One region of the Neorhizobium tomejilense genome, then DNA from elsewhere that is predicted to be linked to it. Evidence: riboswitches for the same ligand, from Rfam matches in the RefSeq annotation. Region 1 holds a riboswitch; the other holds the start of a gene.
The links. Region 1 has a riboswitch for cobalamin ahead of ACSQ3G_RS31455 ((2Fe-2S) ferredoxin domain-containing protein). Riboswitches for the same ligand answer to the same signal wherever they lie in the genome.
Positions count from the first base shown of each region.

Region 1 (5,164 bases):
CGGCTCTCCGGTCCGGAAGGAGCGGCCCCAGTCGCCGCTGAGGAAATCCGCCAGCCAATGCAGATACCTGACCGGCAGCGGCTGATCGAGCCCCCACTGCGCCCTCAACGCGGCGACGGTTTCCTCCGTCGCCGGCAGGTTCCAGACACGAATGGCGATCGCGACCGGATCGGCCGGCATCAAGGTGATGACCGAGAAAGAGGCGAGCGAAACCGCCAGCAACCCCGTTATCGATTGTATGCCGAACCGGGCCAGTCGCATCACGTGGCCTACTCCGCCTCGCCGATATCGGCGCGCAGGACGTGGTAGTCGGATCCCCACGGCTCGTAGTTCTTCAGCCGCTTCGACAGGCCGACATACCAGACGGGCGATACCAGGAAGGAGACGGGCGCATCGGCGAAGAGTTTCTGCTGGGCATCCAGCGCGATCGCCACCCGCTTTGCCGGATCACCCTCGGTCGCAAACCGGTCGAGGATCGCGTCGAAATCCGGCGAGGCATATTTCGCATAGTTCAGCGAAGCGCCGCTTCTCAGCATCGAGTTCAGGAAAAAGGCGGCGTCGCCGCTCGGGGCCGTGTGCTGCGCCCAGAGCGCGATGTCAAAGTCGCCGGCCGAAGCTACCTGCTGGATGTTCTCCACCACCTGCGTATCGACCCCGATGCCGATCTTGGCGAGTTCCGCCTTGACCACCGGCAGCATGGTGACGAGATCCGGGCGCTGCGGATAGGTGATGACCAGCAGGCGCAGCGGCGTGCCGCCCCTTTCGCGCATGCCGCCGCTGCCTCTTGCCCAGCCGGCTTCGTCGAGCAGCGCGCCAGCCCTGGCAAGATCGGTGGGGCGTGCCTCCCGGCCGGCAAAGGGGAAATAGGCGGCGTAGGCACCGGTCGCCGGTTCGCCGCCGTTGATCGCGGCTGCAAGCTCCTTGCGGTCGAAGGCCAGATCGATCGCCCGGCGCACCTTCACGTCAGCCATCAGCGGCCGGGCGGTATTGAAGAAAGCGAGATACTGGTACCCGACCGGGAACGACTTGATCGTCAGGTCCGGGTTGGTCTTGAGCCGGGTAACGACCTCCGACGGCAAGCCGAAAGCCATGTCGAGTTCGCCTGCTTCGAGCGCCAGCGTCAGGGTCTGGGCATCACCGAACTTGCGGAAATTGACCGGCGAACGCTGGTCGGCGCCAGCGAAATGCACGTTGGGCTCCAGCGTGATCGAGGCATCCGTCTTGAAGGCGGAGATCCGGTAAGGACCGCTGAAGACGGCATTGCCGGCCTCGGTGGGTTTGTAGGCAATCAGCGGCCATTCGGCGAAGAGTGCCTGAATGAACGGCACCGGCTTTTCGGTCGTCACCTTCAGCGTCAGGTCGTCGACCGCCTCGAAGCTCAGCTTGCCGCCGGTCGCGAGCGCCGCCTTGTTATTGGCGAACGTGGTATCGAAACCGGCTGCCAGTGCCCTGGCGGTGACGGGCGTGCCATCGGAGAACAGGCGGCCGGGTTTCAGGGTCACGGTCCAGGTCAGGTCTGCGACGCGCTCGGCCTTCGCGGCCAGCTCCGGCACGAGCTTGCCGTCCCGATCGACGGTGAAGAGGTTCTCGCCGACGCCATGGCTGACCAGCGCCCAGCCGTTCGACCCCTTGGCCGGGTCCGTGCCGCTGGTGATGTAGGTGGCTCCGACGCGAAGCGGCTCGCCTGCGAAGACAGTGCCTGCGGCGGCAAAGGTGGCGGCGGTGAACCAGGCGGCGGCCAAGCGCGATAGCGTCTGTGACGTCAATTCTCTCTCCTGTTGTTCTGTTCGGATGGGGTGCGAAGCCGCTGCTTGCGGCCCGTTGGGTGATAGGCGAAGTTCTCGACGATCCGGCCGCCAAGCAGGTGCTCGCCGACGATCCGGTCGATCGCATCTTCGGTGACGCCGCCGTAATAGGTGCCTTCCGGAAACACCTGCAGCACGGGCGCCAGACTGCAGGGACCGAGACAGGTGGATTTTGCGGTCATCGTGCCGTCGCCGGCAGCGCGCAATTTCTGCCGCTCCTGCTGGTTGCGCAGATGTCCCCAGATCACATCGGCTCCGGCCGCGTTGCAGGGGCCGCCCTGGCAGACGAGTGCGCGGCGTTTCTGGGCTGGCACGAGTGAACCTTCGATGACGGGTGGGTTTTCGGTTTTCGGGACATCCAGCTCCTCGGCCGTCTCCAGCAGCTCGCCGAGAAGCTGCGCCATCAGCGTGCTGGAGGCGATATCCCTGGCGATGGACAAGGCCGGCCAGGGGCGGCTGTCGGCGGCCTTCCAGCGTGTCAGCGATTTCGTCAGCCAGATATGAAAGCTCGGCTCCATGGGCAGGACGAGCGGCACGATGATGACGGTTTCGACATCCTCGTCGAGCAGATTGGACAGCGCTTGGCGCAGCGAGGGGGTTCCCTGCTCGGTAAAGGCGAACCGGACGATTCCGGCCCCGGTCATGCCGGCCGCAAGCTCCGCGAGCCGCTGCATTTCCAGATGCGGCGACGCCGCAAAGGCGGATTTGGCGATCAGGAGGACGGCGCGCCCGGATACGTTCTGGGAAGATAATCCCTGTGTTTTCACTGCCTTCGTCTCACTCAAGGAGGAGGCAGCAAAAATGAAGGTTGCGGCAGGCACGATGGCCCGACGGAACCGTCATTCCTGTGGCACACCCCGACCACGGAACTTCTATCGTCAGGCAGGTCTCCTGGCTTGCGGGTCAAAGCCTTCATCGTCCGTCTTCCCGGCATTGTTGCCAGTGACATGTTGGACGAACGGCTCACCGCTCACAGTTGCGGGACAGCTCCGGTTTTTACCGGATTCCCTCTTAGCTTCCATCGCGGGACGGAAGAACCTTGACGCCGCGAACTTACACTCCCTCTGCCGACTGTCAACAGCGCCGCTTCATGCAGAATCATCGCATCAATGCGATGCGCCGGAGCCACCGACGGCAACGATCGTAAAGGGTTTTCCTTCGACGGGAATCGTCCGGACCTCCTTCAGGCTTTCCGCATCGACAACGCGAACCAGCGAGTGCCGCGGATCGGCAATGACGATATGACCGTCCGCAACGGCAAGGCGCGGCCGCGGATCACGCCAATGGCCGTCCTTGCTGTAGGGCTCGGTGACCTTGACCTTGCGAGCGATCTCGCCCTTGATCACGTCCAGCACATGAAGATCGCCGTCCTCCGTCAGGATGTAGGCATTGCGCGGCGTTGCCGGGTCCAGCAGGAAGTCGACGCGGCGGGTGGGCAGGGCGATCAGCCGGAAATGCTCCTCGGCGTCCGGATCGATCAGGACGATTTTGTCTTCGCCGTAGTTGCCGAGGAAGAACTGCATCGCCTTGCCACCAAGCAAGGTCCCGGTGCTGCCCTTTGGCAGGTCCGCCGGGTAAGCGAGCATTTCCAGCTTCGGGCCATCAATGCCCCCCGGGCCGGCAACGAGAACGCCTTCCTTGCAACCGAAGGCAACCAGCCGGGCCGAGGTGGCCTCGCCGTGAAGATCGGTGCATTTCGCGACGTCACCGAGCTGCTTGCCCGCTTCATCGACGACGCGAAGGCCGACCCTCGGCGGCAGTTCGTCGGGCTTGGTTTGGATTTCAGTGTTCGGGACCGACACGAGCACGAAACGACCCATCGTTACCGCTACGCCGTGATGCGGCTTCGTCGTGTCGACTGTCTTCACGTCGGCCCTGCCTTCGAGAAGAGCTGTTTCGTCGATGATATCCGCCTTGCCGCCTCGATCGTAAAAGAGGACCGCATGGTCGTCATGCGGGACGACGTGGAAAGGACGCTTGCCTTCGAAAGTCACGGGCAGCAACCCGACCTCGGAAACCTCCAGATCCCGATGCTCCCCGTGATCGGAGAAATCGATGCCAGTCCTGATGACGTGCACGATGTCATGATCTGACTGGGTAGCGAATACGGTCTGGCCGGAGGCACTAGCGGTCAGGGCCGCGGGACCCTTGACGTCATAGCGGCCGAGTTCCTTGCCGTTCTCGAAGTTGATGGCACGCACGACGGGGTTCGTGTGATCGCCGACAAACAGGCGCCATGCCTCCTTCGTCTCATGATCTTCATCGGCAAACGCTCCGGACGCCGCGAAGATAAGACCTGATGCGACAGCAGCTAGCAGACGATTTGGAGTGAGGGACAAATTCATGAGGTTCCTTCCTTATTGTTTGAACTTTTCCGCGCCGAGTGGCTATCCAACACATGACCGGCCTACCGATTTACGGTTGTTTCGATCGCGAACTAAATTATGTTATATCGTTACATCCAATTGATGATTGTAATAACATTACATAAGCGACCGTTGTCAATCCCTGTGATGACGACATTTGCCTGTTTCACGCTCAAGGACTGCCTGGCGGCAGTCGGCCTTGCCGTTTGAGAAAAATCCGTCGTTGCTGACATAAAACTCTTACATATCGGGAGGAAATCTGCCGTTGGCGGGCCGTGGGACCTGCCGAACGGAAGAGGACCTTCTCCGATGACGACATTGCAGCAGGTGGCGACACGAGCCGGATGTTCGCTGGCGACGGCGAGCCGGGCGCTCAATCGCAACGGCAATGTCAGCGATCGCATGGCCCGCAGGGTCCGCCGCGCGGCGGCAGAGCTCGGTTACCGGCCGATCAATTCAGCGGCCGGCAGGCCCGGGCAACGGCCGATCGTCGGCGTGCTGATCCCCAGCATCACCAATCCCGTCTTCGCCTCGTCGCTTTCCAGCATCCAGAACCGCATGCTGGTTGCCGGCCATGGGGTGCTGATCGCCCAGTCGAACTACGACCCTGCACGCGAGGCGGACGCAGTCGCCTCGCTTCTCAACGACCGGCCGACCGGGCTGATCCTGACCGTCTGCGATCCCGCCACAAGCGTTGCCCTCACGTCCTCGCTGCCGCCAACCGTGCTTCTCAACAACATGCCGACCTCGCTGTTTCCCGCCGCCGTGACCGTGGACAATCGCGGTGCCGGCCGGGAGCTGACGCAGATGCTGATCGGTCTCGGCCATCGACGCATCCTGTTCGTCTCCGGAAATTTCGCGGCTTCCGACCGCGCGCGTCGCCGGCATGAGGGTTATCGCGATGCGATGATCAAGAATGGCGTTGAACCCTTGGAAGCGGTCGAGATTTCCTTCCTCGACGGCTACGACCAGCTCGATCTCAGCGCGGCGCTC
Region 1 covers NZ_CAXUSO020000002.1:1,832,183-1,837,346, reverse strand. Annotated here, with positions in the region: gene ACSQ3G_RS31465 (ABC transporter permease) at 1-261, opposite strand, end outside; gene ACSQ3G_RS31460 (ABC transporter substrate-binding protein) at 270-1,766, opposite strand; gene ACSQ3G_RS31455 ((2Fe-2S) ferredoxin domain-containing protein) at 1,763-2,572, opposite strand; cobalamin riboswitch at 2,670-2,863, opposite strand; gene aztD (zinc metallochaperone AztD) at 2,912-4,150, opposite strand; gene ACSQ3G_RS31445 (substrate-binding domain-containing protein) at 4,481-5,164, shown strand, end outside.

Region 2 (5,164 bases), on a different contig from region 1:
CGGCGAGCACGATGCCGTGGACGATCGCGTTGATTTCCCGCCAGCGGCCGATGAAGGCTGCCTTGTCGGCGGCCATGTCAGCGCTGATCGGCTGCGAGATATTGTAGTGGATGTTGCCGTCGCCGAGATGGCCGAAGGCGCAGACCCGGGCGCCCGGCATGGCTGCCAGCACCGCCTGCTCGGCTTCGGCCATGAAGCTCGGGATTTTCGAGACGGGCACCGACACGTCGTGCTTGATCGATCCGCCCTCCGGTTTCTGGGCGTCGGACATGCTTTCGCGCATGTGCCAGAGCGCCTTCTGCTGGGCGACGGAGGAGGCGATCACGGCGTCACGGATGAGGCCCGCTTCAAAACCCTGTTCGAGCAGCGACTGCACCATGGAACTGGCCGTCTCGGCGGAATCCGAAGTCGAGATGTCGATCAGCGCATACCACGGATGCGGCTCGGAGAGCGGATCGCGCACGCCCTCTATATGCCGGGCCACGAATTCGATGCCGATGCGCGGCATCAGCTCGAAACCGGTCAGCGCCGTGCCGCAGAGGTTCGAGGCTCGCTCGAAGAGTTTTAGCGCGTCTGCCGGCGAGTTGAGGCCGGCAAGTGCGACCTGGTGCCCGACCGGCTGCGGGAAGAGTTTCAGCACCGCGCCGGTGATGATGCCGAGCGTGCCTTCCGCGCCGATGAAGAGGTCGCGCAGGTCGTAGCCGGTATTGTCCTTCTTGAGCCGGCGCAGGCCGTCCCAGATCTCGCCTGTCGGCAGCACCACTTCGAGCCCGAGGCAGAGCTGGCGGGTATTGCCATAGGCCAGCACGGCGGTGCCGCCGGCATTGGTGGAAAGATTGCCGCCGATGCGGCAGGAGCCTTCCGAACCGAGCGACAGGGGAAACAGCCGGTCGACGGCTTCCGCCGCCTTCTGGACGTCGGCAAGGATGGCGCCGCCGTCGGCGACCAGCACGTTGGCGACCGGATCGACGTCGCGGATGCGGTTCATCCGTTCGAGCGAGACGATCAGGTCGCTGCCGCCGGTGCGTGGCGTCTGCCCCCCGACGAGGCCGGTATTGCCGGTCTGCGGCACGATCGGCGTGCCGGTCTCGCTTGCAAGCTTCAGGATCGCCGACACTTCCTCCACCAAGCCCGGCTTCAGGAGCATAGGCGAAGAACCCTTGTAGAGCCCGCGGCCCTCGACGAGATGCTGCGCAAGATCGTTCGCGTCGCGCAGGACGTGGTTCTCACCGACGATCGCCGCGAAGCGGTCGAGAAGCTCTGGGTTCGGCCCTGAAATGTCCATCGGCGTCTCCTCCTCTTTAGCCCCGTCTTATTCCCGCGGGGCGGCCGCCCTCGCCAGCCGGTCGTTGATCGCCTCGCCGAGCCCATGGTCGGGAATGGGCGTGACGGCGATGCTGGCGGCACCGGTGGCGTCGGCGCGCTTCAGATAATCGAACAGATTTGCCGCCGCTTGCGCAAGGTCACCGGACGGGCTCAGGTCAAAAACCGCCGCGGCGAGTTCCATTCCCTTCACCGGAGCGGAACCGAGCCGGATCAATGCTTCGCCGGCCTCGACATGGTCGGCGTTGAGCCTCACCGCTGCACCGGGCGCATAATGAGAGGCCAGCATGCCCGGAGCCTCGATGATCGCCGCCGGTCCCTCAGGCCGGATCACTGCAAGACCGGTTGCCTTCTCGATCTCTTCCGCGGCTACCCCGCCCGGTCTCAGCAGCCGGATCATACCGTTCTCGACGCGAACGATGGTCGATTCGACACCGACCGGAGCCGCACCGCCGTCGATGATCAACGCCAGCTTCTCGCCCAGGTCGTCGGCCACGTGGCGCGCGCTGGTCGGGCTCACCTTGCCGGACGTATTGGCGCTGGGGGCCGCGAGTGGCTTGCCGAAGGCGCGGATGAGCTCGGAAGCGAAGCCCTTGGGAAGCCGGATGCCGATCGTATCGAGCCCGGCCGTCGCCAGCGCATGAATGCCGCTCTCGGGCTTCAGCGGAAGGATCAGGGTGAGGGGGCCTGGCCAGAAGGCTTCGGCAAGCCTGCGCGAGATCGGATCGAAGTCGGCATAGCGCTCGGCCATGTCGAGATCCGACATGTGGCAGATCAGCGGGTTGAAGCGCGGCCGGCCCTTGGTCTCGTAGATGCGGGTGATGGCGGCGGGATTGGTGGCGTCGGCCGCAAGTCCATAGACCGTCTCGGTCGGGATCGCCACGGGCAAGCCGTCGCCAAGGACGGTGCAGGCTTGACGAAGCGCGCCGTCACGATCCCGGGTGATGTCGATGATTTGAGCCGTCATATCCGCCCGTCAATAACGCGGACCCGGGCGTCTTCAAAGCTTTTTGATGATCTCGCGGAGCATTTCGTTGGAAGTGCCGAGCATCAGCACGTTCTTGATGGCTTCCATCGGATCATTGGTCTGGAACAGAAGGCCGTTCTTGCGGATCGTGCGGTTGATCTGCAGCGGCTGACCCGCCTCGCGTTCGACCGCAACGGCAAAATACATGCGCGAATTGGCCGGGCTTATATGCTCGAAGAACGTTTCTTCCTCGCCGATCTTGGAGAAGAAGTTGGCGATATAGAACGACCAGCTCACGGGGACGCCGCGTGGAAGAAACGTCCTTGCCGCAGTGACATGGCAATAGCCGAGATGCGGACGTTCATCGAGCGTGTGGTGGAAGATGATCTTCGGAAACTTGATCGAGCGATGGAAGGAGTTGATCCGGTTGTGGCTCGTCTCCCCGGCTGCCTCGAGCCTTTTGCCCGTGCGCTCGGCGACTTCGTTATGGGTGAGATAGCGGCGCTCTTCCGGCAGCCAGACCGGATTGTAGCGGGAGCTGCGCCCCGTCCGGAGGAATTCCGAATGGGATGCAGTCTTCACAACCACCGGCGCCGGAGGCGTTGGTGGAGGAGCTTTGTAATAACGGATCTTTCCCTTGGCCTGCACGGTGGCATCGCTCCCATTCACGCCGGGATTTTATGGCTTATCCCTTAATGACAGGTTTCGCTTTCGCGGGGCTGGAGTGTTGCATTCTGGGCCGTTTCGCCGCTGTCGCCAACGCGGTTGCCGATGTCGCAATGTCGCCTATGCGACACGCTCGCTCGATGATTATATCCGCCTCGATCTTGAGGTGCCGCCTAACTAGGGAAGGCGGAGAATTGGGAAGCCGGCAGGGGTCTTTAGAAACCCTAATCCGGCGCTGCCCCCGCAACGGTGGTGGAGCAATAAGGCACGGCATAAGCCACTGGGAAAGAGCCGCAAGGGCCGCCCGGGAAGGCGCCGAGCCGGTCCCACAAGGGACAAGCTCCTGAGCCCGGAAACCAGCCTCGGGATCAAAAATGACGACCGGACGCGGCGGGCGTTCGGGACAGGGTGTTGGGTGGGCCTTGAGGCCGGCCGGCATTTCCATGTCCTTCCGCTGTCCACATTGACGAGGAAGATAATATGGAAATTCGCAATCAGGCCCTGCGGCAGCTCAAGAACCGCCGTGAAGGCTTCAGCCTCGAACAGCCCTTCTATACCGATCCCGCCTATTTCAAGCTCGATCTGGAAATGATCTGGTATCGCGACTGGCTGTTCGTCGGACATGATTGCGAACTGCCGAAAGCCGGAGCCTATTTCACCCTGCAGATCGGCGATTATCCGGTCGTCGTCGTGCGCGGCCGCGACAACCAGATCCGGGCGCTGCACAATACCTGCCGTCATCGCGGAAGCCGCGTCTGCACCAAGGAGCACGGCTCGGCGGTCCGGCTCGTCTGTCCCTACCATCAATGGACCTACGAGCTGGACGGCTCGCTTTTGGTCGGCCGCCAGATGGGCCAGGACTTCGACAAGACCCAGTTCAGCATGAAGAAGGTCCATTGCGAAAGCGTCGCCGGCTTTATCTTCATCTGCCTTGCCAACGAGGCACCGGATTTCGCGCCGGTCCGCGCGGCGATCGAGCCCTATATGGCGCCGCACCGCCTCTCGGAAGCCAAGGTCGCGCACCAGTCGACGATCATCGAGAAGGGCAATTGGAAGCTCGTCTGGGAAAACAACCGCGAGTGCTACCACTGCGCCGCCAACCATCCGGAGCTCTGCCGCACCTATCCGGAATCGCCCACCGCGACCGGCGTCCAGGGTGCCAAGGACGATCCGGTCATCGCCGCCCATTGGCAGCGTTGCGAGGAGGCTGGGTTGCCGAGCGAGTTCCGCATGGACGAAACCGGCCAGTTCCGCGTCGCGCGCATGCCGCTGATCGAGGATGCCGAGAGTTATACGATGAGCGGCCGCAACGCCGTGCAGCGCAAACTCTCCGAGGACGTGACGATCAACTCGATCGGCACCATGCTGCTCTTCCACTATCCGAGCAGCTGGAACCACATTCTCGGCGACCATGCGATTTCGTTCCGCGTCACCCCGCTGGGGCCGGAGGAAACGGCGGTCACCACAAAATGGCTGGTCCACAAGGATGCGGTCGAGGGCGTCGACTACAATCTCGAAGAACTGACCCATGTCTGGAACATGACCAACGACCAGGACCGCCAGATCGTCGAGGAAAACGCCTTCGGCATCCGCTCGCCCGCTTATGAGCCGGGTCCCTATTCGCCACTCCACGAAGGCGGCGTCATGCAGTTCGTCGAATGGTATTCGAACTTCATGGTCAACCGGCTGCAGGGCGACCAGGCGCAACTCTCGATCGTCGCCTGATCGCCAATTCGTGATCTGCGGTGATCGGTGCCGGGTACGTCTTCAGGAACCGAAACCTGCGTCTGGCGTTGTTTTCTGATTAAAAATCAGAATGAGGAAACACACCGCATGAACGCCTTTCGTCTACGTCTGACTGCGGCGGCGGTTGCCATCGCGACCACCTTTGCCGGGCTTGTGCCAGCGCAGGCCATTCAGATGCCGGCTCCACCGTCAGGCATTTCGGCCGCCGGGGATATCACCAATGTCCAGTACCGTCGCGACTTCCGGCGTGACCGCTATGGCTGGTATCGCGGCCACCGCGGTTATCGCGATCGCCGGCCCGGCTACCGTTATTACAACGGGTTCTGGTTCCCGCTCGCCGCGTTCGGCGCCGGTGCCATCATCGGTGGTGCCATACAGGCCGACCGGGGCGGTTATTCGAGCCGTCACGTCGCCTGGTGTGAAAGCCGTTATCGCAGCTATCGGGCCTGGGACGATACCTAT
Region 2 covers NZ_CAXUSO020000001.1:431,502-436,665, forward strand. Annotated here, with positions in the region: gene ACSQ3G_RS02110 (FAD-binding oxidoreductase) at 1-1,285, opposite strand, end outside; gene ACSQ3G_RS02115 (L-threonylcarbamoyladenylate synthase) at 1,313-2,290, opposite strand; gene ACSQ3G_RS02120 (DUF6656 family protein) at 2,324-2,938, opposite strand; cobalamin riboswitch at 3,104-3,335, shown strand; gene ACSQ3G_RS02125 (aromatic ring-hydroxylating oxygenase subunit alpha) at 3,437-4,681, shown strand; gene ACSQ3G_RS02130 (BA14K family protein) at 4,790-5,164, shown strand, end outside.
Region 2: another riboswitch for cobalamin. It lies ahead of ACSQ3G_RS02125 (aromatic ring-hydroxylating oxygenase subunit alpha); the one in region 1 lies ahead of ACSQ3G_RS31455 ((2Fe-2S) ferredoxin domain-containing protein).